Regions from separate parts of the Streptomyces sp. NPDC046876 genome, predicted to be linked through region 1. Evidence: riboswitches for the same ligand, from Rfam matches in the RefSeq annotation. Region 1 holds a riboswitch; each other region holds the start of a gene.

The links. A riboswitch is a leader RNA that binds a small molecule or an ion and turns the genes downstream of it on or off. The one in region 1 is predicted to bind cyclic di-AMP.
Region 2: it holds a riboswitch for cyclic di-AMP, as region 1 does, so the genes downstream of both, ABZ924_RS04840 (transglycosylase family protein) here and ABZ924_RS36755 (LysM peptidoglycan-binding domain-containing M23 family metallopeptidase) in region 1, are expected to answer to the same signal.
Region 3: it holds a riboswitch for cyclic di-AMP, as region 1 does, so the genes downstream of both, ABZ924_RS06095 (M23 family metallopeptidase) here and ABZ924_RS36755 (LysM peptidoglycan-binding domain-containing M23 family metallopeptidase) in region 1, are expected to answer to the same signal.

The regions. Positions count from the first base shown of each region.
Region 1 is NZ_JBEYXK010000158.1:871-10,654, forward strand. It holds gene shc (squalene--hopene cyclase) at 1-1,627, shown strand, start outside; gene ABZ924_RS36730 (1-hydroxy-2-methyl-2-butenyl 4-diphosphate reductase) at 1,627-2,376, shown strand; gene hpnH (adenosyl-hopene transferase HpnH) at 2,382-3,413, shown strand; gene ABZ924_RS36740 (aspartate aminotransferase family protein) at 3,410-4,822, shown strand; gene ABZ924_RS36745 (SRPBCC family protein) at 4,851-5,291, opposite strand; gene ABZ924_RS36750 (tyrosine-protein phosphatase) at 5,373-6,191, opposite strand; cyclic di-AMP (ydaO/yuaA leader) riboswitch at 6,535-6,719, shown strand; gene ABZ924_RS36755 (LysM peptidoglycan-binding domain-containing M23 family metallopeptidase) at 6,724-7,698, shown strand; gene ABZ924_RS36760 (SGNH/GDSL hydrolase family protein) at 7,894-8,697, shown strand; gene ABZ924_RS36765 (MBL fold metallo-hydrolase) at 8,877-9,784, shown strand, end outside.
Region 2 is NZ_JBEYXK010000005.1:21,738-31,661, forward strand. It holds gene ABZ924_RS04825 (DUF501 domain-containing protein) at 1-39, opposite strand, end outside; gene ABZ924_RS04830 (septum formation initiator family protein) at 97-585, opposite strand; gene eno (phosphopyruvate hydratase) at 677-1,963, opposite strand; gene ABZ924_RS04840 (transglycosylase family protein) at 2,332-3,045, opposite strand; cyclic di-AMP (ydaO/yuaA leader) riboswitch at 3,048-3,215, opposite strand; gene ABZ924_RS04845 (transglycosylase family protein) at 3,492-4,511, opposite strand; gene ABZ924_RS04850 (cytochrome P450) at 4,614-5,831, opposite strand; gene ABZ924_RS04855 (globin domain-containing protein) at 6,034-7,260, shown strand; gene ABZ924_RS04860 (nucleoside triphosphate pyrophosphohydrolase) at 7,329-8,336, opposite strand; gene ABZ924_RS04865 (SurA N-terminal domain-containing protein) at 8,365-8,988, opposite strand; gene ABZ924_RS04870 (YfhO family protein) at 9,166-9,924, shown strand, end outside.
Region 3 is NZ_JBEYXK010000006.1:111,753-121,676, reverse strand. It holds gene ABZ924_RS06115 (restriction endonuclease) at 1-1,870, opposite strand, end outside; gene ABZ924_RS06110 (DNA topoisomerase IV subunit A) at 1,971-4,427, opposite strand; gene ABZ924_RS06105 (pitrilysin family protein) at 4,671-6,035, shown strand; gene ABZ924_RS06100 (pitrilysin family protein) at 6,056-7,423, shown strand; cyclic di-AMP (ydaO/yuaA leader) riboswitch at 7,663-7,818, shown strand; gene ABZ924_RS06095 (M23 family metallopeptidase) at 7,832-8,629, shown strand; gene ABZ924_RS06090 (GntR family transcriptional regulator) at 8,846-9,511, shown strand; gene ABZ924_RS06085 (HPr family phosphocarrier protein) at 9,750-9,924, opposite strand, start outside.

The DNA of each region.
Region 1 (9,784 bases):
CGACGCCCCGCACATGGCCCGCGCCTCCGCCTGGATCCGGGCGCACGGCGGCATCGCAGGCGCCCGCGTCTTCACCCGGATCTGGCTGGCCCTGTTCGGCTGGTGGAGCTGGGACCACCTGCCCGAAATCCCGCCCGAGCTGGTCCTGCTGCCGTCGTGGGTGCCGCTGAACATCTACGACTTCGGCTGCTGGGCCCGCCAGACCATCGTCCCGCTCACCATCGTCTCCGCGCACCGCCCCGTCCGCCCCGCTCCCTTCACCCTGGACGAGCTGCACACCGATGCCCGTCGGCCGCGCCCCGCCACCCGCCCGGCCCCCATGGCCAGTTGGGAGGGCCTCTTCCAGCGGATGGACAAGGCCCTGCACCTCTACCGGCGCATCGCCCCGCGCCCGCTGCGCAGGGCGGCGATGGCGAAGGCCGCCCGCTGGATCGTCGAGCGGCAGGAGAACGACGGCTGCTGGGGCGGGATCCAGCCGCCCGCCGTCTACTCGGTCATCGCCCTGCACCTGCTCGGCTACGACCTCGGCCACCCGGTCATGCGGGCGGGGCTGGAGTCCCTCGACCGCTTCGCCGTCTGGCGCGAGGAGCCGCCCGGGCCCGACGGCACCCCCGGCGGCCCCGTCCGCATGGTCGAGGCCTGCCAGTCACCGGTGTGGGACACCTGCCTCGCCGCGATCGCCCTCGTCGACGCGGGTCTGCCGCCCGACCACCCGGCCCTGGTCAAGGCCGCCGACTGGATGCTGGCCGAGGAGATCACCCGTACCGGCGACTGGGCCGTGCGCCGGCCCGGACTCGCCCCAGGCGGGTGGGCGTTCGAGTTCCACAACGACACCTACCCCGACATCGACGACACCGCCGAGGTGGTCCTCGCCCTGCGCCGCATCCGCCACCCGGACCCGGCCAGGGCCGAGGCGGCCGTGGCCCGCGCCGTGTCCTGGACCCTCGGCATGCAGTCGCGGGACGGCGGCTGGGGCGCCTTCGACGCCGACAACACCAGCCCCTTCCCCAACCGGCTGCCGTTCTGCGACTTCGGCGAGGTCATCGACCCCCCGTCGGCCGACGTCACCGCCCACGTGGTGGAGATGCTCGCCGTGGAGGGCCGGGCCGCCGACCCGCGGGCACGCCGCGGCATCGCCTGGCTGCTCGCTCACCAGGAGCCCGACGGCAGCTGGTTCGGCCGCTGGGGCACCAACTACGTGTACGGGACCGGCTCGGTGCTGCCGGCGCTCGCCGCCGCCGGGATCCCCCCGGCCCATCCGGCCGTGCGCCGCGCCGTGCGCTGGCTGGAGTCCGTACAGAACGAGGACGGCGGCTGGGGCGAGGACCAGCGCTCCTACCGGGACCCCGCCTGGGCCGGCAAGGGCGCCTCCACGGCCTCCCAGACCGCATGGGCGCTGATGGCCCTGCTCTCGGCGGGGGAGCGGGACGGCAAGGCCGTCGAGCGGGGCATCGGGTACCTGGTGGGGACGCAGGCCCCGGACGGCTCCTGGGACGAGCCGTACTTCACCGGCACCGGCTTCCCGTGGGACTTCTCCATCAACTACCACCTGTACCGGCAGGTGTTCCCGCTCACCGCGCTCGGCCGCTACCTGTACGGGGAACCGCTCGCGCCCGGGGCGTCCTGATGGCCGCCGCCCGGGGCGGCGGACCCCGCTCCGGCCCCCGGCCCGATCCGCGGTCCGACCCGCGGTCCGACCCCGCGCCCGTGCCGCTGCTGGTCGCCTGCGCCCTGCGCATCGAGCGGGCGGCCCTGCGCAGCGGCGGCGAGCGCGGCGCCCCCGACCGGTACGCCCTGCTGCGCACCGGCATGGGTCCGCGCGCCGCCGAGCGGGCCGTCGGGCGGGCCCTCGCCGAGCCCGTGCTGCGCGGGGCCGCCGTGCTGGCCACCGGGTTCTGCGCCGGGCTGGTCCCGGGCATGCACCCCGGCGACCTGGTCGTCGCCGAGGAGACCCGCGATCCGCGGGGCACCGTCGCCTGCTCGGGGACGGCCCTGCTCGCCGAGGCACTGGCCCGGGTCGCACCGGGCCGCACCGTGCACACCGGCGCGCTGACCGGCTCCGACCACGTCGTCCGCGGCCAGGAACGCGCCCGGCTGCGGGCGGGCGGCGCCATCGCGGTCGACATGGAGTCCGCGGCCACCCTGTGGACCGCCACCCGGGCCGGGCCGCCCGGACCTCCCGCGGCTCCCGGGCCACCGGGGCCCCCCGGACCGCACCGCCCGGTTGCGGCCGTCCGGGTGATCGTGGACGCTCCGGAGCACGAGCTCCTCCGTATCGGCACGGTCCGCGGTGGAATATCTGCCTTCCGCGTACTGCGTGCCGTAATGCCCGCTTTCTATGACTGGCACCGTTCTTTGCTGCTCCCCAGGAGGTGAGCCAGATGGCCATGCCGCTGCGACAGTCCATCAGGGTCGGGACCTATCTGCTCGAACAAAAGCTCCGCAAGCGGGAGAAGTTCCCGCTGATCGTCGAGCTCGAGCCGCTCTACGCCTGCAACCTGGCCTGCGAGGGCTGCGGGAAGATCCAGCATCCGGCCGGCGTGCTCAAGCAGCGCATGCCGGTGGCCCAGGCCGTCGGGGCCGTCCTGGAGTCCGGCGCTCCCATGGTGTCCATCGCGGGCGGAGAGCCGCTGATGCACCCGCAGATCGACGAGATCGTGCGGCAGTTGGTGGCCCGGCGCAAGTACGTCTTCCTCTGCACCAACGCCCTGCTGCTCCGCAAGAAGATCGAGAAGTTCGCCCCCTCGCCCTATTTCGCCTTCGCCGTGCACATCGACGGACTGCGCGAGCGGCACGACGAGTCGGTCGCCAAGGAAGGCGTCTTCGACGAGGCCGTCGCGGCCATCAAGGAGGCGAAGCGGCGCGGGTTCCGGGTGACCACCAACTCCACCTTCTTCAACACGGACACCCCGCAGACCGTCATCGAGGTGCTCAACTACCTCAATGACGACCTCGAGGTCGACGAAATGATGATCTCGCCCGCGTACGCCTACGAAAAGGCACCCGACCAGGAGCACTTCCTCGGAGTCGAACAGACCAGGGAACTCTTCAAGAAGGCCTTCGCGGGCGGGAACCGGCGCCGCTGGCGGCTCAACCACTCGCCGCTCTTCCTGGACTTCCTCGAGGGCAAGGCCGATTTCCCGTGCACCGCCTGGGCCATTCCGAATTACTCGCTCTTCGGATGGCAGCGCCCCTGCTATCTGATGAGCGACGGATACGTGCCCACCTACCGCCAGCTGATCGAGGAAACCGACTGGAACGCCTACGGCCGCGGAAAGGACCCGCGCTGCGCGAACTGCATGGCGCACTGCGGCTACGAGCCCACCGCCGTCCTCGCCACCATGGGGTCGCTCAAGGAGTCCCTGCGCGCGGCCCGGGAGACCCTCGGCGGCAACCGGGGCGCCTCGTCATGAGCACCCCCGCCACCCCGCCGCAGGGCCGCACGGGCTTCGACCTGAAGACCCTGCTGGCCGAGCGCGGCGCGGAGCGCTACGCGCTCCATGCCCGCCACCTCAACCCCCAGCTGCCCCGGATGCTCCACACCATCGGCTTCGACAGGGTCTACGAGCGGGCCGAGGGCGCCCACTTCTGGGACGCCGAAGGCAACGACTACCTGGACATGCTCGCCGGTTTCGGGGTGATGGGCCTGGGCCGCCACCACCCCGTCGTCCGCCGCGCCCTGCACGACGTCCTCGACGCCGATCTCGCCGATCTGACCCGCTTCGACTGCCCGCCGCTGCCCGGACTGCTGGCCGAGAAGCTGCTCGCGTACAGCCCCCACCTGGAGCGGGTCTTCTTCGGCAACAGCGGCACCGAGGCCGTGGAGACCGCCCTGAAGTTCGCCCGGTACGCCACCGGGCGGCCCAGGATCCTCTACTGCGACCACGCCTTCCACGGGCTGACCACCGGATCCCTCTCGGTCAACGGGGAGAGCGGGTTCCGCGACGGGTTCGCCCCGCTCCTGCCGGACACCCGCATCGCGCTCGGCGACCTGGCAGCGCTGGAGCGGGAGCTGGGGCGCGGGGACGTCGCCGCGTTCGTCGTCGAGCCGATCCAGGGCAAGGGCGTGCACGCGGCCCCGCCCGGCTTCCTCGCGGCGGCGCAGGAACTGCTGCACCGGCACAAGGCGCTGCTGATCGCCGACGAGGTGCAGACCGGCCTCGGACGCACCGGCGATTTCTACGCGTACCAGCACGAGCCGGGCGTCGAGCCGGACCTCGTGTGCGTGGCCAAGGCGCTGTCGGGGGGCTACGTCCCCGTCGGGGCGACCCTGGGCCGGGAGTGGATCTTCCGGAGGGTGTACTCGTCCATGGACCGGGTGCTGGTGCACTCCGCCAGTTTCGGCTCCAACGCCCAGGCCATGGCGGCCGGGCTGGCGGTGCTCAGCGTCATGGAGGACGAGGGGATCACCGCCCGCGCCCGGGCCATGGGCGACCTGCTGCGCGGGCGCCTCGCGGCCCTGGTGGACGACTACGAGCTGCTGCACGAGGTGCGCGGGCGGGGCCTGATGGTCGGCATCGAGTTCGGCCGGCCCGCCTCCCTGCGGCTGCGCAGCCGGTGGACGATGCTCCAGGCGGCCCGCAAGGGCCTGTTCGCGCAGATGGTCGTGGTGCCGCTGCTCCAGAAGCACCGGATCCTGACCCAGGTCTCGGGGGACCACCTGGAGGTCATCAAGCTGATCCCGCCGCTCGTCGTGGACGAGTCCGACATCGACCGTTTCGTGGTGGCCTTCCGCGCGGTCATGGACGAGGCCCACGGCGGCGGCGGACTCATGTGGGACTTCGGCAGGACCCTGGTCAAGCAGGCCGTCGGCGGCGGCTGACGGCCTGCGGCCGGGCCGGGCCGGGCGGTCAGGCCGCCTTGGCCCGGCGGATCACGTCCAGGGTGTGGGCGACGGCCTCGGCCAGGGCCGCCTCCCGGCGCTCGGCCTCCTCCGGCCCGAGCTCCCCGGCGTACTCGCCGCCGAAGGTGAGCAGGAGCCCGCCGCGCTCGTCCTCGTCGATGTCGTTGGTGATCGTCCACACGGCGCGGTCGTCGGAGCGGTGGAAGGCCACCCGGCGGCCGGTGTCGAAGACGATGTCCTCGACGAACCGGTCGCCGTCGAGCACGATCTCCCGGACCAGGCCCTGCGGCCCGCTGGAGAGCACGGTGCACTCGGTGATGGCGGGGATGTACGGCAGCGGGTCGGCGGCCTTGGCCACCAGGCCGGCCCAGACGTCCTCGCGGGTGAGGCGGGGCTCGGCCGTGCCGTCGGCTCCGTTGACGGGCAGGGTGAAAGCGGTGCGGGTCACTTCGGCTCCCTCGTCGGATGATCTTGCCGAAAGGGCCAACCGGGTCCGGGCCGGATCCATTCCGCCGAGGGGGCGGCGCTGCTAGTGGACGAGCTGCTCGCGCAGCCGGGCGAGGGTCTCGGGAGCGAGGCGGAGGCCCTCGGCGAGATAGCGCTCGACGCCGCCCCAGCGCTCTTCGATGGCGGCGAAGGCGGCGTCGAGGTAGGCGGCGCGGGCGTCGAAGAGCGGGGCGAGCAGCTCCATGACCTCGGGGGAGCGGGCCTCGGGCGCATCGCTGCCGCGGCGCACGCGGTAGCGGCGGTGCGGGGCGTTCGACTCCAGGTAGTCCGCCGTGATGGCCTCGCGCTCCACCCCGAGGGCGAGCAGGGTGACGGCGATCGCCAGGCCGGCCCGGTCCTTCCCGGCCGCGCAGTGCATGAGCGCCGGGACGCTGTCCTCGGCGAGGGCGTGCAGGACCCGGCTGTGCTCGGCGGTGCGGTCCAGGACGATCGCGCGGTACGAGTTCGTCATCCGGGCGGCGGCCTTGCCGTCGCCGAGGATCCCGCGGAGCTGCTCGACGTCGCCGTCGCGGACCATCTTCCAGAATTCCTTGCCGTCGGCCGGGTCGGACAGCGGGATGTTCACGTTGCGCACGCCCGGCAGCTCGACGTCGGGGCCCTCCAGGACCTGGTCGGCGTGGTTGCGGAAGTCGAAGACGGTGTGGAGGCCGAGCGATGCGAGGAATTCTGCATCGGTTTCGGTGGCATGTGCGAGATGTCCGCTTCGGAACAGTCGTCCCGGCCTGACCCTTCGCCCGTCCGCGGTCGGCAGGCCGCCCACGTCGCGGAAGTTGCGCACTCCGGACAGTTCGGGCTCCGGTATCCGGTCCGCCGACGGGGGCGGGGGTATCTGCTGGGTCACGGGAACTCCTCCGGCGTTGTCGTGGTGGGTCGAGGTGCGTCGTGGTGTGTCGTAGTGTCCGAATTGCACTGCTTGGGGTCAACTTGCCGCCGTCGGTGGCCAGATCGGGCACAACCGGCGTGAGCCAGATCATACGGTGACCGTGAGTGCCTGATCGTCGATCCCGAATGGCCCGGCGCGAAAGGCCGTTGGCGGTGCGGAATGGACGGAGGGTGACCGGAAATTACCCCGGAATCCCGCTTCTGTGAATCCGTCAGGAATTCATGGCTTGTTCCGTGATGCCGTACTGGATTACCTTCGCGATCGATCCGGATGGACCGCCTAATCCTGCCGCCGTCCGGAAAACCGCAACCCGACCATTCATGTGCGGCAGGAGCGGGGGAACCAGGTAGGCCGCTGCTTCTTTTTGGATCTTTTCCTTGAGGAGCGGCTCGGGGTGAAGCCGTACACGTTCCGTTCGGTCCGTGTTCGGCCGGACATCTCCAGTCCGAACCCGACAGCTCACCTCGCAGGCGACGGAGAGGAATGCGCCATGCCGGCTCAGGGCAAGCACCGCCGTCCCAAGTCCCGCTCGACAGCCCGTGGCTTCGCCTTCGCCGGCACCGGCGGCGCCGCCCTCGCGCTGCCGCTGATCGGCGCCGCCGGCGCCCACGCCGCCGCCCCGTCCGCCGCCCCCGTGGTCGCCCCGCGGGTTCCGGTGTCGCTCCAGGCCCAGCCGGCCGCCGCCGTCCAGGCCGCCGACCGGGCGGCGCCGTCCGTCTACACGGTCGTGCCGGGCGACTGCCTCTCCACCATCGCCGCCGACCGCCACCTGCCGGGCGGCTGGGAGCGGCTGTACGCCGACAACCGCGAGGCCGTCGGCACCGACCCGTCGCTGATCCACCCCGGCCTGAAGCTGACCCTCGGTGCGGAGGGCGAAGCCACTGCGGCCGGGGAACCCGCCGGAGCCCCGGCCGGGAAGCCCGCCGCCGCGCCGCAGGCGGCACCGAAGGCTGCGCCGCAGGTCGCGCCGCAGGCCGCGCCGAAGAAGAAGTCCCCGGCGCCGGCCGCCGACCAGGGCGCCCCTGCCGTGGCGAAGGCCCCGGAGGCCGCCCCGGTCGCCGCTGCCTTCGTCGCCCCCGTCGGCGGCGGGATCTCCACCCAGTACAAGACCCCCGGCGCCATGTGGTCCAGCGGCTACCACACCGGTGTCGACTTCATCGCGAGCACCGGGACCACCGTCAAGGCGGTCGGCGCGGGCACCGTCGTCTCGGCCGGCTGGGGCGGGGCGTACGGCAACGAGGTCGTCATCCGGCACGCGGACGGCAAGTACTCCCAGTACGGCCACCTGTCCCAGCTGTCCGTCTCCGTGGGCCAGGCCGTCACCGCCGGCCAGCGGATCGGCCTCTCCGGCTCCACGGGCAACTCCACCGGCCCGCACCTGCACTTCGAGGTCCGCACGGGCCCCTCGTACGGCTCGGACATCGACCCGCTGGCCTACCTCCGCTCGAAGGGCGTCAGCATCTGACGGCCGTTGCCGCCGTTGCCGCCGTCGCCGCCGTCGCGGCGGCGGCGGTGTGAAGACCCGCGTGAGGCCGGGACCCGAGGGGGGCCCCGGCCTCACGCGCTGTAATTCCGCACCCGCCCGGTGGTAAAGATCACGGTCCGTCAACCCCTTCCTACGGTGGCGTAGGTCACGCGCCGCGGTGAAGGATATGGTCCCGTGGCAGCGACGACGACGATAGAGACGACGAAGAAGACGAACAGGACCATCGGCTCGTACGCGGCGATCGGGGACAGCTTCACCGAGGGCGTGGGGGACCCGGGACCCGAGGGGAGCTTCGTCGGCTGGGCGGACCGCCTGGCCGTACTCCTGGCCGACCAGCGCCCGGAGGGCGAGTTCCGGTACGCGAACCTCGCGGTGCGGGGGCGCCTGCTCGACCAGATCGTGGCCGAACAGGTCCCGCGGGCCAAGGAGCTCGCCCCGGACCTCGTGACCTTCTGCGCGGGCGGCAACGACATCATCCGGCCCGGCAGCGACCCGGACGCCGTGGCGGAGCGGTTCGAGGCGGCCGTGGCCGACCTCGCCGGCTCCGTCGGCCAGGTCATGATCACCACTGGGTTCGACACCCGTGGCGTGCCCGTCCTCAAGCACCTGCGGGGCAAGGTCGCGACGTACAGCGCGCACGTGCGTGCCATCGCCGACCGCTACGACTGCCCGGTCCTCGACCTCTGGTCGCTGAAGTCCGTACAGGACCGGCGGGCTTGGGACGACGACCGGCTCCACCTGTCGCCCGAGGGCCACACCCGGGTCGCCCTGCGCGCCGCCCAGGTGCTCGGGCTCGGGGTGCCGGCCGACCCCGACCAGCCGTGGCCGCCGCAGCAGCCGCGCGGCTCGGTGGACGTGACCCGCGACAACATCCAGTGGGCCCGCGAGCACCTGGTGCCGTGGATCGGGCGCCGGCTGCGCGGGGAGTCCTCCGGGGACCACGTCGAGGCGAAGCGGCCCGACCTGCTGCCGCTGTAGGCCGCTCGCGTGGGCCGCGGCCGGACCGGAGCGGAGTGGAGGGGGCGTTGCGGAATCCGTTGCAGAGTCCGTTGCGGAGTCCGTTGCGGAATCCTTCGGGGCCGCGAGGCGTTGGGATGGTGGCGGGCCGGGGTCTGATCCCGGCCTGCTCCCGTCCGCCCCACCTCCCAGGAGGCGCCTTGACCGGCTCCCTTCCCCTGCGTCCCCGGCTGCGCGCCCTGCGCCCCGAAGCCTTCGGCGCGGATCCGTCCGGCGCACGGCTGGAGCGCATCCGGCGCTCGCCGAACTTCGCCGACGGCGTGTTCCAGAACCCGGTGGGGGCCCGGACCAGGCCTTCCGGCTCCATGCTGGAGTTCGCCAAGATCTACTTCCACAAGGAGCAGCGGATCCGGCGCAGCCCCGTCGCGCCCGTACCCGTCTACCCGACCACCCTCGCCGAGCTCGCGAAGCCGCCGGTCAGCGGATTGCGCCTGACCTGGATGGGGCACTCCAGCGTGCTCGCCGAGATCGACGGGCGCCGCGTGCTGTTCGACCCCGTCTGGGGCGAGCGGTGCTCCCCCTTCCCCTTCGCCGGGCCCCGGCGGCTGCACCCCGTACCCGTTCCGCTGGCCTCGCTGGGGCCGGTCGACGCCGTGGTGATCTCACACGACCACTACGACCACCTCGACCTGCCGACCATCAAGGAGCTCGCCGGCACGGACACCGTCTTCGCCGTCCCGCTCGGCGTGGGCGCGCACCTGGAGCGCTGGGGCGTGTCCGCGGACCGGCTGCGGGAACTCGACTGGAACGAGAACACCGAGATCGCCGGGCTGTCGCTGACGGCCACCCCGGCACGGCACTTCTGCGGCCGCGGGCTGCGCAACCAGCAGCACACCCTGTGGGCCTCGTGGGTCGTCGCCGGCGACGAGCACCGGATCTTCCACAGCGGTGACACCGGCTACTTCCCCGGCTTCGAGGAGATCGGCGCCGCGCACGGCCCCTTCGACGCCACGATGATCCAGATCGGGGCGTACTCGGAGTACTGGCCCGACATCCACATGACCCCCGAGGAGGGCATGCGCGCCCACCTCGACCTCCAGGGCGGGAT
Region 2 (9,924 bases), on a different contig from region 1:
CGGCTCGGTCCGTTCGGTCTGGGGCGGGGGCGTCTGCATGCCTGGAAGGAGTCTCTTCGTTCTCGTGGATGGGTGCTGCTGCTGGTCGGTCGCGGCTCAGTCGCCGGGGCGGTCGGCCTTGTCCACGCCGTCCCAGACGTTGGAGTACCAGGGCCGGTCGGACCCGGCCCGGCCGGTGCGGCGGTGCTCCGCCGCCTCGGCGCCGGGGTCGTTCATGATGTAGCCGATCTCGCCCGGCCGCACGAAGTGCAGGTGTTTGCGCGCCTGCTGCTCCGCGTAGGCGTTGTCCTGCCAGCGGGCCTTCTCGTCGCGCAGGCGTTCGAGGCGCTTGCTCGCCGCCGCGGCGGCCCGCTGCTGCTCCGCGATCTCCGAGCGCTGGGAGACGTATTGGCGCATCGGGTACGCCAGGGCGACGACCAGCGTACAGAGGACGAGCACGAGCAGGGCGGCCCGGCCGGTGAGCCGGCTGCGGCGGACCTGACGGCGGCTCTGCGAGCGGTAGACGTGGGCGGCGGTCCGCTCGCCGAGCTGCTTGAGCCTGGTCGCGGTGGAGAAGGTGGAGAACCGATCCCGGTTCCCGGCCATTGCTCCCGCCTCCCCTCTGTCCGTACTACGCAATACGTCCCCGCACACGGTACGGGACCGAGTGCGGGGACGTACGGAGGCTCAGGGACCGTCAGCCCTTGAAGCGCGGGAACGCGCTGCGGCCCGCGTACACCGCGGCGTCGTCGAGGATCTCCTCGATGCGCAGCAGCTGGTTGTACTTGGCGACGCGCTCGGAGCGGGCCGGGGCGCCGGTCTTGATCTGGCCGCAGTTGGTGGCGACGGCAAGGTCGGCGATGGTGACGTCCTCGGTCTCGCCGGAGCGGTGCGACATCATGCACTTGAAGCCGTTGCGCTGGGCGAGCTCGACGGCGTCCAGGGTCTCGGTCAGCGAGCCGATCTGGTTGACCTTGACGAGCAGGGCGTTGGCGGTGCCCTCCTCGATGCCGCGGGCCAGGCGCTCGGGGTTGGTGACGAACAGGTCGTCACCGACGAGCTGGACCTTGGCGCCGAGCTTCTCGGTGATGACCTTCCAGCCGGCCCAGTCGTCCTCGAACAGCGGGTCCTCGATGGAGACCAGCGGGTACGCGGAGACGAGCTCCTCGTAGTACTCGGTCATCTCGGCGGCGGAGCGGGCCTGGCCCTCGAAGTTGTACTTGCCGTCCTTGTAGAACTCGGACGCGGCGACGTCGAGCGCGAGCGCGATGTCCTTGCCCGGGGTGTAGCCGGCCTGCTTGATGGCCTCGAGGATGAGGTCCAGCGCCTCGCGGTTGGAGCCGAGGTTCGGGGCGAAGCCGCCCTCGTCGCCCAGACCGGTGGACAGGCCCTTGCCCTTCAGCACGGACTTGAGGGTGTGGTAGACCTCGGTGCCCCAGCGCAGGGCCTCGGAGAAGGACTCCGCGCCGATCGGCGCGATCATGAACTCCTGGATGTCCACGTTGGAGTCGGCGTGCGAGCCGCCGTTGAGGATGTTCATCATCGGAACGGGCAGCAGGTGCGCGTTCGGGCCGCCGAGGTAGCGGAAGAGCGGCAGGTCCGAGGCCTCGGAGGCGGCGTGCGCCACGGCCAGGGAGACGCCGAGGATGGCGTTGGCGCCGAGCGAGCCCTTGTTGTCGGTGGCGTCCAGGTCGAACATGGCCTGGTCGATCAGGCGCTGCTCGGTGGCGTCGTAGCCGACGAGCTCCGGGCCGATCTGCTCGATGACCGCGAGGACGGCCTTCTCCACGCCCTTGCCCATGTAGCGGTTGGGGTCGCCGTCGCGGAGCTCAATGGCCTCGAAGGCACCGGTGGAGGCGCCGGACGGAACGGCAGCACGGCCGGTGCTGCCGTCGTCGAGGCCCACCTCGACCTCGACCGTGGGGTTGCCTCGGGAGTCCAGGATTTCCCGGGCTACGACGACGTCGATGGACGGCACGAGCATCTCCTTCTGGGATGTGACGCTGGGTGTGCGGTGGCGGGTACGGCCGTGGGATGGCCTTGCCGCCTAGAGCCTAACCGGCTCCGGGCAGTCGGCCAGCCGACCGCCCGCGTCCTGGGACGAAAAAGGGCCCGAATACCCCGCTTCCGGGACATAGGGCCCTTGATTCCGGGACTGTCGGGCCCTGTCGGGCTCTGTTGGGCTCTGTTGGGCTCTGTCGGTCCCCTGTCGACCGCCGTCTGCCGCCACCGGTCACCTGCCGTACGGGTGCTGCGCGGGCGGACGCACCGCCGCCCGGCGCGTGGGGGGTACGCGCCGGGCGGTGGGGTGTGCGCGTGCGGTCACGGCACGCGCGAGTGTTGCCGGGGAATTCAGCTGAGCTTCAGCATCTGGCCCGGGTAGATCAGGTCGGCGTCCGAGACGATGTCCTTGTTCAGCTCGAACAGCTTCTCCCAGCCGCCCTTGACGCCGTTGGCCTCGGCGATGGAGCCCAGGGTGTCGCCGGACTTGACCTCGTAGGAGCCGTTGCCGGTCTTGATGACCGAGGAGTCGCCGCGCTCGGAGCGGGTCACCGGCGCCTCGGCGCGCGGCGTCTCCTTCTTCGGCTGTGCCTTCGGCGTCTCGGTCTTCTTGGTCTCGGTCTTCTTCGTCTCGGTCTTCGGCGTCTGCTTCGGGGTGTCGCTCGAGCCGCCGCCGGAGTACGAGGAGTTCGACAGGCCCTTGCCGCAGACCGGCCAGGCGCCCTTGCCCTGGCCCTTGAGGACCTTCTCGGCGATGGCTATCTGCTGCGACTTGGAGGCCTGGTTGGCCTGCGCGGCATAGGCCTTGCCGCCGTACGCGGCCCAGGTGGAGGCCGAGAACTGCAGGCCGCCGTAGTAGCCGTTGCCCGTGTTGATGGACCAGTTGCCGCCGGACTCGCACGCCGCGACGCGGTCCCACTCGGAGGCGGTGGCGGCGGACGCGGAGCCCGCGGTCATCAGCGGGGCGGCGACGGCGACACCGGCGACGCCGGCGAGCGTGACGATGCGGGTGGTCCGCTCGATGGCGGTGGCGCGACGGTGCTTGCCCTTGCCGGAACGCAGCATGGATTTCTCCTCACCGACGCCTGCGAGGTGAGCTGTCGGGTTCGGGCGGATGAGTTGCCCGGCCGCGCACGTGGCGCGTCTTCACCCCTAGCCGTTCGTGACCGTCTTCCGACGGGCCTTCCCGGCGCCTTCGTTGGTTCCCCCGCTCCTGCCTTCGGCGCTTGACGCGACGTGTGTTCCCCCCGGCCGCCGGCAGGATTCGGCGATGCGGTCGAAGGGGCCCGCGGTGGCGGGCGATTCAGAAGGTAGACAGGTCCCCCGCCGATGTTCAACGAGGAACTTCGGCGGGGGACGGCCCCTACTTGCGCTCCCCGCAAGGGTGTTTGCGCAGGTGAGGGCGGGGTTTGCCCAAGGTTACGGACAGGACACGCCAGTTGACCGGAAGAGACACATGTCTCATTTGAACGAACCGGACATTCAAGGCCTTCCGGGTGTCCGAAGTGCCGTTATTTCTGGCTTAGATCCAGGTTCTGACCCGGCTTGATCAGGTTGGCGTCACCGCCGATGACCTGCTCGTTGGCGTGGTACAGGGCGCTCCAGCCGCCCTTGACCCCCTTGGCGTCCGCGATGGTGGCGAGGCTGTCGCCCTCCTTCACGGTGTAGGCGGGGGCCGCGCCCTCCGCGGCGGGGGCACCACGGTGCTTGCCGGTGGCAGTGGTGTCCGGTATGGCGGCCGGGTCGGTGGAGGCGCCCGGGGTGGGCGCGGCCGACGGGGCGGACGGGGCGGTGGGCGCCCCCGGGGCGGCCGGGTTCACCGGGGCGGTGGGGTCAGCCGGGTTCACCGGGGCGGTGGGCGCCGTACCGGGCGCGGTGGGCGCCGTCGGGGCCGTCGGGGCGCCCGGGTCGGTGCTCGGGGTGCCCGGCAGCGGCGTCTGGGACGGCAGGTCCGGGTCGGGCATGACGGGCAGGCCGCTGACGGGTGCCTGCGGCGCGGCCGGGATGGTGAAGGTGGGTCCGGGCGTCGGGGCGCCGAAGTCGGTGGCCCGCTCGCCGTTGCGGCCGGCCGGGACCTTGTCGTCCGGGCGGCTCGGGGTGGCGCCGACGGCGCGGTGCTTGCCGGTGGCGCCCGGGTCCACGTCCGCCGCGGGGGCGTCCTTGGTCAGCCCGGCCGAGGTCGCGCAGTTCTGCCAGGCCTCGGGGCCCTGGGCGCCGAGCACGCGTTCGGCGACGGCGATCTGCTGGGACCGGCTGGCGAGGTCGGGCCGCTCGGCGAACTCCAGGCCGCCCGCGTTCTGCCACTGCTCCTGGGTGAAGGCCAGCCCGCCGTACGCACCGCTGCCGGTGTTGGCGCTCCAGGTGCCTCCGCTCTCGCACTCGGCGACCTTGTCCCACGTCGAGGCGTCGGCCGCGCTCGCGCCGGTGGCGGCGAGCAGTGGCAGGGCCAGTGCGGAGCCCGTGACTCCGGCGGTGACGACAATCGCGGGTACCTGGCGGGGGCGTCTGTGGCGGCCGTTCCCGGAACGCATGTGCTGCACCTTTCGCATAACGGCTGGGTAACGGCAGAACCTAGCGGCCTTCGAACGATTGTCACAAGTTGAGCAAGCAGTTGACTTTGTCTCAGAAAACGTTCAGTTGTTTCGGGGTGTGAAGCGCACGGGAAGCGTGCGCAGGCCACGCATGATCAGACCTCCGCGCCACCGCAGGTCAGTTGACGGAACGGCGAGTTCCAGATCCGGCAGACGCGTCAGCAAAGTCGCAAGCGCCGTCTGTCCTTCGAGTCGGGCGAGCGGAGCGCCCAGGCAGTAGTGGATCCCGTGGCCGTAGCCGAGGTGCTGGTTGTCGGCGCGCGAGAGGTCCAGGGTGTCGGGGTCGGCGAACCGCTCCGGGTCCCGGTCGGCGGCGGCGAGGACCACCAGCACCGGGTCCCCGACCGCGATGTCCTGCCCGCCGAGCGTCAGCGGCCGGGTGGCGAAGCGCCAGGTGGCGAGCTCGACCGGGCCGTCGTAGCGCAGCAGCTCCTCCACTCCGGTCTGCAGCAGCCCGCGCTCGCCGGCGGCGAGGGAGTCCTGGAGCCGCGCGCGCTGCCCGGGGTTCATGAAGAGGGAGTGGACGCCGTTGCCGATGAGGTTCACGGTGGTCTCGAAACCCGCGAAGAGCAGGATGAACGCCATGGCGGTGGCCTCGGCCTCGGTGAGGTGGTCGCCGTGGTCGCTCGCCCGGATCAGGTCCGAGATCAGATCATTGCCCAGATCATCCCTTTTGCGGTGGATGAGTTCACCGAGGTACGTCCGCATCTGCTTGACGGAACGGGCCACTCCGCCGCGCGGGCCGCCGCCGTGCCGGATCATCATCCCGGCCCAGTCGCGGAAGTCGTCCTGGTCCTCGCGCGGTACGCCGAGCATCTCGCAGATGGCGTAGATGGGGAGCGGAAAGGCGAACTCGTGGATGAGGTCCGCCTCGCCCCGCCCGGCGAACCCGTCGATGAGGTGGTCGGTCAGCTCCTGCACCCGCGGTGTGAACTCCGCCACCCTGCGCGGCGTGAACGCCTTCGACACCAGGCGCCGCAGCCGGGTGTGGTCCGGCGGGTCGATGTTCAGCAGATGCGTCATCAGCTCCGCCTTGCGCTCCCCCGGGATCCCGGTCTTGCCCTTGGCGTGCGCCGGCTCCGCGTGGTGCGCCGGGTTCTTGCTGAGCCGCTGGTCGGCGAGGGCCTGGCGGGCGTCGGCGTACCGGGTCACCAGCCAGGCCTCGACCCCGCTGGGGAGCCGGGTGCGGTGCACCGGCGCGTGCTCGCGCAGCCACGCGTACGCGGGGTACGGGTCGGTCGCGAACTCCCAGTCGAACAGGGTAGGGGCCGGGGCGGCCGAGGCGTCTGCGGCCTCTGCGGCAGCGGGGTCTTCGGGGGCGGCGGGGGTCGGCTCGTGCACGGGTCGACCGTATCCCGGGCGGCGGACTCCACCCCTTATGGGGGGTTCGCCACGGCTGTCCGCAGATCGGCCGTCACTTGACGCCGCGGTGGCCGCCGCTCCTACTTTCGGTCCTGTGGATGTGAGGATCTTGAAAAGCAGTTTCGCGGTGGTGGAGAGACGGGCCGAGCACGCGGTCAAGTACTTCTACTCCCACCTCTTCTGGCACAACCCCGCGATCCGCGCGCTCTTCCCGACCTCCGCCGAGGACATGCAGCGCCAGCGGGACCGGCTCTTCGCCGCCCTGACGCACGTGATCGCCCACCTCGAGCACGAGGGCCTGGCCTCCTACCTCCACGACCTCGGCCGCGACCACCGCAAGTTCCTCGCCGCCCCCGAGCACTATGCCGCCGTCGGCACCAGCCTGCTCGCCGCCCTCGCCGAGGCCTCCGGCGGCGCCTGGACCCCCGAGGTGGAAAAGGCCTGGTCGGAGGCGTACCAGGCGATAGCCGACGCGATGACGGCCGGCGCCGCCGCGAGCCAGGACCCGCCCTGGTGGGACGCGGAAATCGTGCGCCACCTGCGGTACGGGCAGGACATAGGCGTGCTGACCCTGCGGCCCCACGCCCCCTTCCCCTATCTACCGGGCCAGTACACGAGCGTGAGCAGCGAGCGGGTCCCGCGGACCTGGCGCACGTACTCCATCGGCAACGCCCCCCGCCCCGACGGCACCCTCGACCTGCACGTCAGCCGCATCGAGCGCGGCCGCCTCAGCACCGCCCTGGTCCGCGAGGCCGGGCCCGGCGAGGTCCTGCGGCTCGGCGCCGCCGGCGGCGCGCTGACGCTGCGCCGCGCCGACCGCCCGGTCAGCCTCATAGCGGCCGGCACCGGCTGGGCGCCGATCCGGGCCCTGCTGGAGCAGCTCGCCGCGCACCCGCCCGACCTGGACGTGCGGCTCTTCGTCGTCGCCCGCGACGCCGCGCACCTGTACGACCGGCCGCTGATCGAGGAGTACGCGGCCGCCTTCCGCCGGCTCGCCGTCACCTACATCACGCCCGCACCCGGGCAGCACCGCAACGAGGCCACCGCCCGGCTCGCGACCGCGATGGGCAACCGGGGCCTGTGGCCCGACCAGGACGTCTACCTCAGCGGGCCGCCGGCGTTCATCGGCGAGACCGCGCAGGTCCTGCAGGAGCTCGGCGCCCGCCCCGCCCGGATCTTCCACGACTCCATACCCGCCGGCGGCACCGGCCACGGCCCGGACGGACGGCCGCTGGGCTTCGGCGAGTGGTTCCTGCACCGCCCGGACCCGCACTGGCTCAACCCGTCCGGCCGCGCACCACGGGACGACTGGACGCGGGGCGGCTGAACGCGGACCGGCCGAGCGCGGGACACCGTCCGCGCGGCGCAGTCCGCGCGGCGCAGTCCGCGCGGCGGCTACTCCTCGACGCCCTCCGCGGCGCGGATCGCGTCGCGGTAGGTGCGGGCCGCGGCGCGCAGGGCGGTCTCCGGGTCGACGCCCTCGGCCTCCGCGCGCGCCGCCAGCCGCAGCAGCTCGTACCCGATGCCCTCACCGCCCGGCAGCTCCACGGCGAGGCCGCCCGCGCGGGCCCGGCCGGCGAGCTTGGCCGCGAGCGCGAGGCCGGGCTGGCCCAGCGGGATCCCGTCGGTGACCGAGGCGCGCTGCTTCTCCACCGCCTTGGTGCGCTGCCAGTGCGCGCTGACGTCCTCCGCGGTCTGCGCCTCGGCGTCGCCGAAGACGTGCGGGTGGCGGCGGATCAGCTTCTCGACGAGGCTGCCGGCCACGTCGTCGACGGAGAACGGCTCGTCGGTGTCCTCCTCGGCGATCCGCGCGTGGAAGACCACCTGGAGCAGCACGTCGCCCAGCTCCTCGCGCAACTCCTCCCGGTCGCCGTCCTCGATGGCCTCGACCAGCTCGTACGCCTCCTCGATGGCGTACTTCACCAGCCCGCGGTGGGTCTGGCGGGAGGTCCACGGGCATTCCCGGCGCACCCGGTCCATCACCTGGACCAGGTCGAGCAGCCGGGCGCCGGGCAGGTCGTACGAGCCGGGCAGCAGCTCCAGGTCGGGCATGGCGACGCGGCCGGAGCCGGCGAGCCGGGCCAGGCCGTCGGTGAGCCGCTGGTCGCCCTCGCCGGCCGGGATGACCACGACGGTGCGCCCGCCCGCGCAGGCGTCGACGAGGGCGTGCGCGTCCGGGGCCTCGAGGGCCACCTCGACGCCCGCCTCCCGCAGGTACGGCAGCTGCGGGTGGCCGGGGGCGGCGCACAGCACCCGGTCCGCGGCGTGCAGGGTCTGCCAGGCCGGCCAGGACAGCAGGCCGGGGGCGACCCGGTGGCTGGCGGTGAGCAGGACGATCCGGCCGACGGCGGGGTCGGAGACGGGGCCGGAGGGGCGGGCGGGTTCGGCGGCGTGGGCGTTCACCCTCCGAACCTACCTCCGGCGGCGCGCCTCAGGCTCCGGCGGGTGCCTGCTCGGACCGGGTCCGCTGGGTGATCCACGGCGTCTGCTGGTCCCCGAGGACGATCTGCTGCGCGTCCCAGGCCCCGTAGCGCGGGTTGACCTGGATGTGCAGGGCCTTCGCCGCGGCCGCGAGCTTCTCCAGGGCCTTGTCCTGGCTGCCGTAGTGCTCGAAGAGCTTGTCACGCAGCAGCTTGAAGCGGGCGTCGGCCTCCAGCTGGCCGGGGGCGAGGTGGGCCTGCTCCAGAGCGGCGGCCTCCAGCTTGTCGGGGCCGCCGGCCTTCTCCAGCTGGGCCTTGCGGAACTCCTCGACCTCGCGCGGGCTGACGACCACGCCCGCGTCCTTGGCGGCGCGCTCCAGCACGGCGGTCTGGATCATCTTGTTGAGCTTGACCCGCTCCAGGCCGGGCGACGCCTGGATGAGCTGGGCGGACTGCCCGGTGCGGTTCTGCGCGGTGCGGACGTCGCCCACCTGGGCCTGGAGGGCGGAGGTGGTGATCCGCTCGCCGCCGACGACGGCCGCGGTGCCCGGGCGGGCCTGGCCCGAGCAGGCGGACAGCAGGGGGGCCGCCACGAGCAGGGCGGCGGAGACGGAGAGCGCTGTGCGACGGTGCAAAGGAGCCTCCAGGGCCGGGAGATTGTGCGTCGGTGCACAAAGGCCGTGCGGTGATCGATGGTATGCAGTCAGGGTGGTACGGGCCACCGGTTCGACCAACGATTCCCGGGGTGTTGGGGTGCGTGTTCACCCGGCGGCCACCGCCCGGTCCACCGGTGCTGCCAAGGTCGGCCCACCATGTCGACACCGCACCCGTCGCCGGCCGCGCTGCCGCCCCTCCCGGCGCGCACCCCATCTGCCCCGTCGCCGCGGCCCGCCGCGCCCCGTCCGCCGCGCCGTGTCACGGGCGGCCTGCGGCGCCGTTCCCCGCGCCGCGCGAGCCTGGCGGGCTCTCTCCTCGCCGCCCTGGTCACGGCCGCGGCCGTCTGCGCCGGGGACGCGGCCGCCCGCGTCTTCCCGTACGGCCACCGGCACCGCAGCGTCAACGACCTCGGCAACCAGTTCGTCCCCTTCCACGCCCACCTGTGGGACCTGCTGCACGGGCGGGCCCGCGGCGGGCTGCTGCTCAACTGGCAGTCCGGCTACGGCACCAGCTTCCTGCCCGACCTCGGCACCTACCTGACCAGCCCGTTCGCCCCGCTCGTCGCCCTGTTCCCGCGTCAGGACATCGACCTCGCGGTGTACGTGGTCACCGTGCTCAAGACCGCCGCCGCCGCGGCGGCGATGGCCTGGCTGCTGCGCACGCAGGCCCGCGGGCGGTGGTGGGCGGCGGGGCTGCTGGGGGCCTCGTACGCGCTGTGCGGCTGGTCGGTGATCGAGGCCTCGTACAACCCGATGTGGCTGGACGGGCTGATCGCCTTCCCGCTGCTGTGCCTGACCGGCGAATGGGCGCTGCGCGGGCGCCGGTTCACCGCCGCCGTCCTGGTGGCGGCGGTGTGCTGGACGGCGAACTTCTACACCGCGTACATGGCCACCCTGGGGGCGGCGCTGGTGCTG
Region 3 (9,924 bases), on a different contig from region 1:
GGTCGGCGTGCGGGTCGGCTTCCGGGTCGACCGCGGCGACCAGGACCAGGCGGTCGGCCCGCTCCGGCAGTGCCTCGAAGGAGACCGCCAGCGCGGCCTTGTCGGGTGGCGTGTGTGCGTGGGTGCGGACGGAGCCGTCCGGGTTCTGCGGGTTGTTGAAGAAGACGAAGTGGTCCTCGCCGAGGGCCCGGTTGCCCTGGCAGACCAGGGCGCACACGTCCAGCGCGACCGGGCCGGCCCAGGACATGCCCAGGACGTTGTGGTCCGGGGCGGCAGCAGGGGTGGCGGCCGCGGGCTCGGGGGCCGGGCGGCGGGGCGGGGTGTCCGACGGGCCCAGGCGGCCCCGCAGGCCGTGCTGGTGCAGGAGGTCCACCAGGGCCGGGCCGGGAACGAGCTCCAGCGGCTTGCCCTCGGCGAAGGCGTACGACCCCGGCCCGAAGGACGCGGTGGTGACCAGCACCCCCTTGTTCGCCCCCTTGTCCTGGACCGTGCCGTACAGGTCGCGCACGGCCGTCGGCGGCACCGTGTTCCGGTAGCGCTTGACCTGCACCACGATCCGCCCGCCCCGGATCGGCGCCGGGTCCAGGGCCTCCACGTCCACCCCGCCGTCGCCGGAGCGCTGGGTCGTGACCGCCTCCATGCCCATCGCCCGGAACAGCTCCGCGACCAGGTTCTCGAAGTCGATCGGGTCCATCGCGAAGAGGTCCGGCTCGTCCTCGCCCCCGTACGCGCCGCCCGCGTGCCCGCCGTGGCTGACGACGCCCCCGCCCACCTCGTCCGGCCGGCGTCCGGGACGTACCGCCGTCAGCTGGTCGGGGCGCGCCGACAGCTGTCCGCCCAGGCCCGACACCAGGCAGTCCACCGCGCTGACCTGCTCCAGCCGCAGCCCCGCGAAGGCGCTGCGCGCCGCCGGCACCGTGGCGAGCACGATCTGCGCCTCCTGACCGGTCACCGGATCGTGGCAGTCCACGAAGCCGTTGACCCCGACCGAGTCCAGCACCCCGAACTCGTCCGCCGCGTACAGCTCGCGCACCACCAGCAGCAGGCACTGCGCCAGCAGGTCCCGGTACAGCGCCCGCCGCTCCGTGACCGGGCGGGGCTTCACCCTGTCCTGGTCCGTGCTCGGCAGGTACTGCACCGCCCTGGCCTCGGGCACCACCGCGTACCCGGGGAGCTCCCAGTCCAGCACCAGCTGGCGTACGGCCGGGTCGTACGCGGCCGACACCTGCCTCGGCAGCGTCTCGGGCCAGGCCGTCGAGGCGTACAGGGCGGCCGAGAAGTACTCCACGGCCGCCCCGGCATCGCCCGAGCGCAGGGCGTCGGCCAGCTCGGCGAGCCCGCTGTTGTGCGCCCGTACGCCGGCGAGCTGCTCCGCCGCCCACCGGTCGTACTGCTGCCGGTACGCCTCCAGCTGCTGCCGCCGCTGCGCCTCCGCGGCGCTCGCGGCCTGCCAGGCCTCGGTGTACCGGGCGTGCGCCTCCCGCTCCGCCTGTGCCCGGTGGTTCGAGCCGAGCGTCCAGCCGCTGCTCTGCTGCTGGAAGTCCTCGATGCGGGGCAGCGGCACCGGCTGCGCCAGGGCCCCGGGGTTGAAGGGCTCGAGCTGCTCGGGCCGCATCAGGGAGGCCATCCGGAACGCCGGTGCCCGGCAGCCCGCGACCAGCAGGCCCTTGAGGGCGGCGACCTCGGCGTCGAGCTGTGCAGTGCGCCGCAGGGCCTCGGCCTCGCGGTACTGGCGGTGGCTGCGGTCGGCCTCCCGCTCGTAGGCCCGCTGCCGGCGCTCCGCCTCCCGCTGCTGGACCAGCTGTGTCTGCTGCTGTCGGCGCTGGGCCTCGGCCCAGGTCCCGATGGCTCCGCCCGACCGACGACTCATCAGCTGTGTACTCCCCCCACCAACACCGAGGGGGAAAACACTAGTCGGCATTCGGGTGGTACGTCCCCCCGGTCGTACCACCCGAATGCCTCGGTACGTCCTACAGCGCGGCCCCCGCCACCACGGCCACCGCCGCGGGCAGCGCGGCCCCCGAGCCGTCGCGGCGCGGGTCCACGGCGGGCAGGGCGGCCGGGGTGCCGTTCGCGGCCGCCGCGCGGGCCGGTGCGTTGCCCGCCCAGGCCAGGGTGAGCAGGTCCTCGCCCTTCAGGAAGCGCTGGCAGCGCACGCCGCCGGTGGCGCGGCCCTTGCGCGGGTACTGGTCGAACGGGGTCAGCTTGCCGGACTGCACCGAGTCGTCCAGCGTCCCGTGGGAGCCCGCCACCGTGAAGACCACGGCGTCGCGCGCCGGGTCCACCGCCGAGAAGTGGATCACCTTGGCGTTCTCGGAGAGCTTGATGCCCGCCATACCACCCGCCGGGCGGCCCTGGGGGCGCACCTGGCCCGCGGGGTAGCGCAGCAGCTGGGCGTCGTCGGTGATGAAGACGAGGTCCTCCTCGCCCGTGCGCAGTTCGACCGCGCCGACGATGCGGTCGCCCTCCTTGAGGGTGATGACCTCCAGCTCGTCCTTGTTCGCCGGGTAGTCCGGCACGACGCGCTTGACCACGCCCTGCTCGGTGCCCAGCGCCAGGCCCTGCGAGGACTCGTCCAGGGAGGTCAGGCAGACCACCTTCTCGTCCGGCGCCAGCCCGGAGAGGAACTCCGACAGCGGGGCCCCGCCGGCCAGGTTCGGCGCGGCGTGGGTGTCCGGCAGCTGCGGCAGGTCGATCACCGACAGCCGCAGCAGGCGGCCGTGGGAGGTGACCGCGCCGACGTCGGCGCGGGCCGTGGCCGCCACCTGCGAGACGATCAGGTCGTGCTTCGCCCGGGCCCCGCCCTCCTCCAGCGGCACCGGGTCGCCGGTCGCGGTGCGGGCCAGCAGGCCCGTCGAGGACAGCAGCACCCGGCACGGGTCGTCCGCGACCTCCAGCGGAACCGCCGCGACCGGCGCGCCCGCCGACTCCAGCAGGACGGTGCGGCGCTCGGTTCCGAACTTCTTGGCCACCGCGGCCAGCTCCGAGGAGACCAGCTTGCGCAGCTCCGCGTCGGAGTCCAGGATCCGGGTCAGCTCCTCGATCTCGCCGGTGAGCCGGTCGCGCTCGGACTCGAGCTCGATCCGGTCGAAGCGGGTGAGCCGGCGCAGCGGGGTGTCGAGGATGTACTGGGTCTGGATCTCGCTCAGCGAGAAGCGCTCCATCAGGCGCTCCTTGGCCTGCGCGGAGTTGTCGCTGTCGCGGATGATCCGGATGACCTCGTCGATGTCGAGCAGGGCCACGAGCAGGCCCTCGACCAGGTGGAGCCGGTCGCGCCGCTTGCCGCGGCGGAACTCGCTGCGCCGGCGCACCACGTCGAAGCGGTGGTCGAGGTAGACCTCCAGCAGCTCCTTGAGGCCCAGCGTGAGCGGCTGGCCGTCGACCAGGGCCACGTTGTTGATGCCGAAGGACTCCTCCATCGGCGTCAGCTTGTAGAGCTGCTCCAGCACGGCCTCGGGGTGGAAGCCGTTCTTGACCTCGATGACCAGGCGCAGGCCGTGCGCGCGGTCGGTCAGGTCCTTGACGTCCGCGATGCCCTGGAGCTTCTTCGAGCCGACCAGGTCCTTGATCTTCGCGACGACCTTCTCGGGGCCGACGGTGAAGGGCAGTTCGGTGACGACCAGGCCCTTGCGGCGCGCGGTCACGTTCTCCACGGACACCGTCGCGCGGATCTTGAAGGTGCCGCGGCCGTTCTCGTACGCGTCCTTGATCCCCGACAGGCCCACGATCCGGCCGCCCGTGGGCAGGTCGGGACCCGGTACGAAGCGCATCAGCGCCTCCAGGTCCGCCTGCGGGTACCGGATCAGGTGGCGGGCGGCCGCGATGACCTCGCCCAGGTTGTGCGGGGGCATGTTGGTGGCCATGCCGACCGCGATCCCGGACGCGCCGTTGACCAGCAGGTTCGGGTACGCCGCCGGCAGCGCGACCGGCTCGCGCTCCTGGCCGTCGTAGTTGGCGGTGAAGTCGACGGTGTCCTCGTCGATCGACTCCGTCATCAGTGACGTGGCGTCCGCCATCCGGCACTCGGTGTAACGCATCGCCGCCGGCGGGTCGTCGTTGCCCAGCGAGCCGAAGTTGCCGTGGCCGTCGACGAGCGGCAGCCGCATCGAGAAGGGCTGCGCCATGCGCACGAGGGCGTCGTAGATCGACGCGTCGCCGTGCGGGTGCAGCTTGCCCATGACCTCGCCCACGACGCGGGCGCACTTGACGTACCCGCGGTCGGGGCGAAGGCCCATCTCGTTCATCTGGTAGACGATGCGCCGGTGTACCGGCTTCATGCCGTCCCGGGCGTCGGGCAGGGCTCGGGAGTAGATCACCGAGTACGCGTACTCGAGGAAGGAGCCCTGCATTTCGTCGACGACGTCGATGTCGAGGATGTTCTCCTCGAAATCCTCCGGCGGCGGGGTCTTCGTGCTGCGGCGGGCCATCGCTGCGCGGCTCCTTAACCAAGAAAGAAGGTGTGCTGGGGGTCTGGCGGGGTAGGGCGGGGTCGGGGCCGTCGGCCCGGACGGGGCCGCCGGGGTTGTCGCGGACCATTGTGGCCCGAGGCTCCGACAGCGCCGACTCCGACCCAGGACTGAGCGGGGAACTTCTCCGCGGCCCGACGCGCTTGCATACAGTGACAGGTCTGACAGAAATCTCTGCATCGCGATCGAAGGGACCACATGCCCATGGGTCACACGGCCACAGCCCAGGCCGGCTCCGGCGGCCTGACAGCGACCGAACACCGGCTGGCCAACGGCCTGCGCGTGGTGCTCTCCGAGGACCACCTGACCCCGGTCGCCGCCGTCTGCCTCTGGTACGACGTCGGCTCGCGCCACGAAGTCAAGGGGCGCACCGGCCTGGCTCACCTCTTCGAGCACCTGATGTTCCAGGGCTCGGCGAGCGTACCCGGCAACGGTCACTTCGAGCTGGTCCAGGGCGCCGGAGGCTCGCTGAACGGCACCACCAGCTTCGAGCGCACCAACTACTTCGAGACGATGCCGGCCCACCAGCTGGAGCTGGCGCTCTGGCTCGAGGCCGACCGGATGGGCTCGCTGCTGGCCGCCCTGGACGAGGAGTCCATGGAGAACCAGCGCGACGTCGTCAAGAACGAGCGCCGCCAGCGCTACGACAACGTCCCCTACGGCACGGCCTTCGAGCGGCTGACCGCCCTCGCGTACCCCGACGGTCACCCGTACCACCACACGCCGATCGGCTCGATGGCCGACCTGGACGCGGCCTCGCTGGAGGACGCCCGCGCCTTCTTCCGTACGTACTACGCGCCGAACAACGCGGTGCTGTCGGTCGTCGGCGACATCGACCCGGCCCAGACCCTGGCCTGGATCGAGAAGTACTTCGGCACGATCCCCTCGCACGACGGCAAGAAGCCGCCGCGCGACGGCAGCCTGCCCGAGATCATGGGCCGCGAGCTCCGCGAGGAGATCGTCGAGGAGGTCCCGGCCCGCGCGCTGATGGCCGCCTACCGCCTGCCGCACGACGGCACCCGCGAGTGCGACGCCGCCGACGTGGCGCTCACCGTCCTCGGCGGCGGCGAGTCCTCCCGGCTGCACAACCGCCTGGTACGCCGCGACCAGACGGCCGTCGCCGCCAGCTTCGGCATGCTCCGCCTGGCCGGCGCCCCCTCCATGGGCTGGCTGGACGTGAAGACCTCCAGCGGCGTCGAGGTGCCCGCCATCGAGGCCGCCGTGGACGAGGAGCTCGCCCGGTTCGCGGCCGAGGGCCCGACCGCCGAGGAGATGGAGCGCGCTCAGGCGCAGCTGGAGCGCGAATGGCTGGACCGGCTGAGCACGGTGGCCGGCCGTGCCGACGAACTGTGCCGCTTCGCCGTCCTGTTCGGCGACCCGCAGCTCGCCCTGACCGCCGTGCAGCGGGTCCTCGACATCACCGCCGAGGAGGTGCAGGCCGTGGCCGCGGCCCGGCTGCGCCCCGACAACCGTGCGGTGCTGGTGTACGAGCCCCTGGCGGCCGATGCCGACGCCGACACCGATGCCGACGCCGCGAACCAGAACGAGAACGAGGGGGCGGAGCAGTGAGCGACACCGCAGCCGTCACGATGACCTTCCACCCGCGGCCGCAGGCCGGCGAGGCCCGGCCGTGGGCCTTCCCGGCCCCCGAGCGCGGCGCGCTGCCCAACGGCATGACCGTGCTGCGCTGCCACCGCCCGGGCCAGCAGGTGGTGGCCGTCGAGGTCAACCTCGCCGCCCCGCTGGACGCCGAGCCCGAGGGCCTGGACGGCGTGGCGACCATCATGGCCCGTGCGCTGTCCGAGGGCACCGACAAGCACTCCGCCGAGGAGTTCGCCGCCGAGCTCGAGCGCTGCGGCGCCACCCTCGACGCCCATGCCGACCACCCCGGCCTGCGGGTCTCCCTGGAGGTCCCGGCCTCCCGGCTGCACAAGGCCCTGGGCCTGGTCGCCGAGGCGCTGCGGGCGCCGGCCTTCGCCGACAGCGAGGTCGACCGCCTGGTGCGCAACCGCCTCGACGAGATCCCGCACGAGCTGGCCAACCCGCAGCGCCGCGCCGCCAAGGAGCTCTCCCGCCAGCTCTTCCCGGCGTCCCTGCGCATGTCCCGCCCGCGCCAGGGCACCGAGGAGACCGTCGCCCGGATCGACTCCGCGGCCGTCCGCGCCTTCTACGAGGCCCACGTGCGCCCCGCCACGGCCACCGCCGTGATCGTCGGCGACCTGACCGGAATCGACCTGGACGCCGTCCTGGCGGACACCCTGGGCGCCTGGACCGGCGACACCGCCGAGGCGCGCCCGGTGCCGCCGGTGACCGCCGACGACACCGGCCGGGTCGTCATCGTGGACCGGCCCGGCGCGGTCCAGACGCAGCTGCTCATCGGCCGGATCGGGCCGGACCGGCACGACAGCGTCTGGGCGGCCCAGGTGCTCGGCACGTACTGCCTGGGCGGCACCCTCACCTCGCGCCTGGACAAGGTGCTGCGCGAGGAGAAGGGCTACACCTACGGCGTGCGCGCGTTCGGCCAGGTGCTGCGCTCCACCGCCGACGGCCGCGGGGCCTCGATGCTCGCCATCAGCGGCTCGGTGGACACCCCCAACACCGGTCCGGCCCTGGACGACCTGTGGAAGGTGCTGCGCACCCTCGCCGAGGGCGGTCTGACGGACGCCGAGCGGGACGTGGCGGTGCAGAACCTGGTCGGGGTGGCCCCGCTGAAGTTCGAGACGGCCGCTGCCGTCGCGGGCACGCTCGCCGACCAGGTCGAGCAGGAGCTGCCGGACGACTACCAGGCCCGGCTGTACGCGCAGTTGGCGGCCACCGGCACCGTGGAGGCGACCACGGCGGTCGTCAAGGCCTTCCCGGTGGACCGCCTGGTCACCGTGCTCGTGGGTGACGCCTCGCAGATCGAGGAGCCGGTGCGCGCGCTGGGGATCGGAGAGGTGACCGTCGTCACCAACTGACCGTCGGTATACGGCGGATGGGCCGGCGAGGTGCTGCCGGCGCACCGGCGGACCGCAGGCGGTCGAAGGGCCCCGATGGCTTGGCCATCGGGGCCCTTTATGTCCAATTGGCGCCAAGGTTGCCCGTATGGGGTGTGGCGTACGCAACAAAAGCGCGCGTCTGTTTGGCGATTGACTGATGATCCGCCTAGCGTCGGGCGTGCTGTCCGTCAGTTTGTACGCGCCGCACCCGCGGCACCGGGCAGCGATCGCCGAGTCCCCGTCAGGCGCGAGCCTGGGGAGCCGGGGACCCACACGTCCCTGGGGTGAATCGGGCCGCCTCGCCAGAGGGGCCCGTAGGAGACCTTCCTGCTCCGAACCCGTCAGCTAACCCGGTAGGCGAGAAGGAAGGAAAGGATCAGCCCCTCCATGGCCTTTGGCAGTCGTGCCGCCGGCAAGCACCGTGGTTCCAGCCGTCTGAGCCGCAAGACCGCCGGTTACGCCGGCGTCGCCGCCCTCGCAACGACCGGTGTCGTGGGCACCCTCGCCGCCCCGGCGTTCGCCGCGACGGACCACAAGGGCCCCTCCATGGAGGACACCGGCCTGAACGCGGTCGTCACCGCCGAGGACCTCCAGGGCCAGATCGAGGCCCAGGCCGAAGCCCAGCGCAACGCCGCGGAGGCTGCCGCCCTCAAGGCCAAGGCCGAGGCCGACGCCGCCGCCCGGGCCGCCGAGGCCAAGCAGAAGGCCGAGGAGAAGGCGAAGGCCGAGCGCGAGGCCGCCGAGCGTGCCGCCCGCGAGGAGGAGCGCAAGCGCCTCAACACCTTCGTCTCGCCGCTCGACGACAGCTACATCAGCACCCAGTACCACGCCGGCGGCGGCATGTGGTCCTCCGGCAGCCACACCGGCATCGACTTCCACGCGGCCTCCGGCACCTCGGTCCACGCGGTCGGCGCCGGCACCGTGGTCGAGGCCGGCTGGGGCGGCGCGTACGGCAACAACGTCGTCATCCGCCACAACGACGGCACGTACACCCAGTACGGCCACATGTCCTCGCTGAGCGTCTCCGTCGGCGAGACGGTCACCCCGGGCCAGCAGATCGGCCTGTCGGGCTCCACCGGCAACTCCAGCGGCCCGCACCTGCACTTCGAGGCCCGCACGGGCGCCACGTACGGCTCGGACATCGACCCCGTCTCGTACCTGCGCAGCCACGGCGTCGACCTCTGACCGACGCGCCGTCGGGCGGCGCCGCCGCACCGCTTCGCACAGGACCCCGGCTCACCGAGCCGGGGTCCTCGCGTTGTGCCTGCAAAGGCCGGCCGATTTCCGCCTGCGCTCGGAAAATTCGGCGCATTGCAATAGAGTCTCGGTACGATCCCGGTACGGCGGCGGCAAAGGCGCCCGGCAGCCGGAAAAGGCGGAGAAATGGGCGGAGGTCCGGTCTTGCGTATTCCCGCGCACGCGGTATGCACTGCAATCCGCGACGACATCGTCTCCGGGGCATTCGAACCGGGCGGCCGGCTGACCGAGGAGGTGCTGGCCCGACGCTACGGCGTCTCCCGCGTCCCCGTGCGCGAGGCGCTGCGCACCCTGGAGTCCGAGGGGTTCGTGACCACCCGCCGGCATGCGGGCGCCTGCGTCGCGGAGCCGACCGAGCAGGAGGCCGCCGACCTGCTGGAGCTGCGGATGCTGTTGGAGCCGCTGGCCGCGGCCCGGGCCGCCCGGCGCCGCACCGAGGCCCACCTGAAGGTGCTGCGCGGGCTGGTCAGGCTGGGCCAGGAGCGGGCTCGCCAGGGCCAAAGCGAGGATCTGCGGGCCCTGGGGAGCTGGTTCCACGAGACGCTGGCGCAGGCCTCCGGCAGCCCCGGGCTGATCGCGCTCCTCACCCAGATGCGGCACAAGGTCGCGTGGATGTACGTCGTGCAGGCGCCGCAGCGGCCCGTGGAGTGCTGGGCGGAGCACGGGGCGATCGTGGACGCGGTGGCGCGCGGCGACGCCGAGCGGGCGCGGGCCCTGACGGCGGTGCACGCGGACGGGACGTCCGGCGCGTACCGGCTGCGCGTGAGGTCTTCGCAACGTGCCGTAAACATGGCGAGCGGCTCCCATTAACAAGGCCCGCGTATGAATGGGGAGAGGGTAAAAGGCCGCCGTATTTCCGTGCGCCCTTTTCTGTGCGCCTTCTTCGGTGCGCCTTCTTCTGTGAGTCTTCTTCCGTGAGTCTTTCTCCGGACGCCTTTTCCGTGCCCTGATGTGAGGGGAAACAGCAGGAGCCGCGGCCGCCGGGAATTCCGGTGGTCGCGGCTCCTGCCGTTCTCGCGCCGCCCGCGCGACGGGCGAACCCGAAGGGTCAGACGGTCTCGGGAAGCTCCTCGAGGCCCTCGGCGACCAGCTTCGCCAGGCGGTCCAGCGCCACCTCGGCGCCCTCGGCGTCGGACGACAGGATGATCTCCTCGCCGCCCTGGGCGCCCAGGCCCAGCACCGCGAGCATGGACGCGGCGTTGACGGGGGTGCCGTCAGCCTTC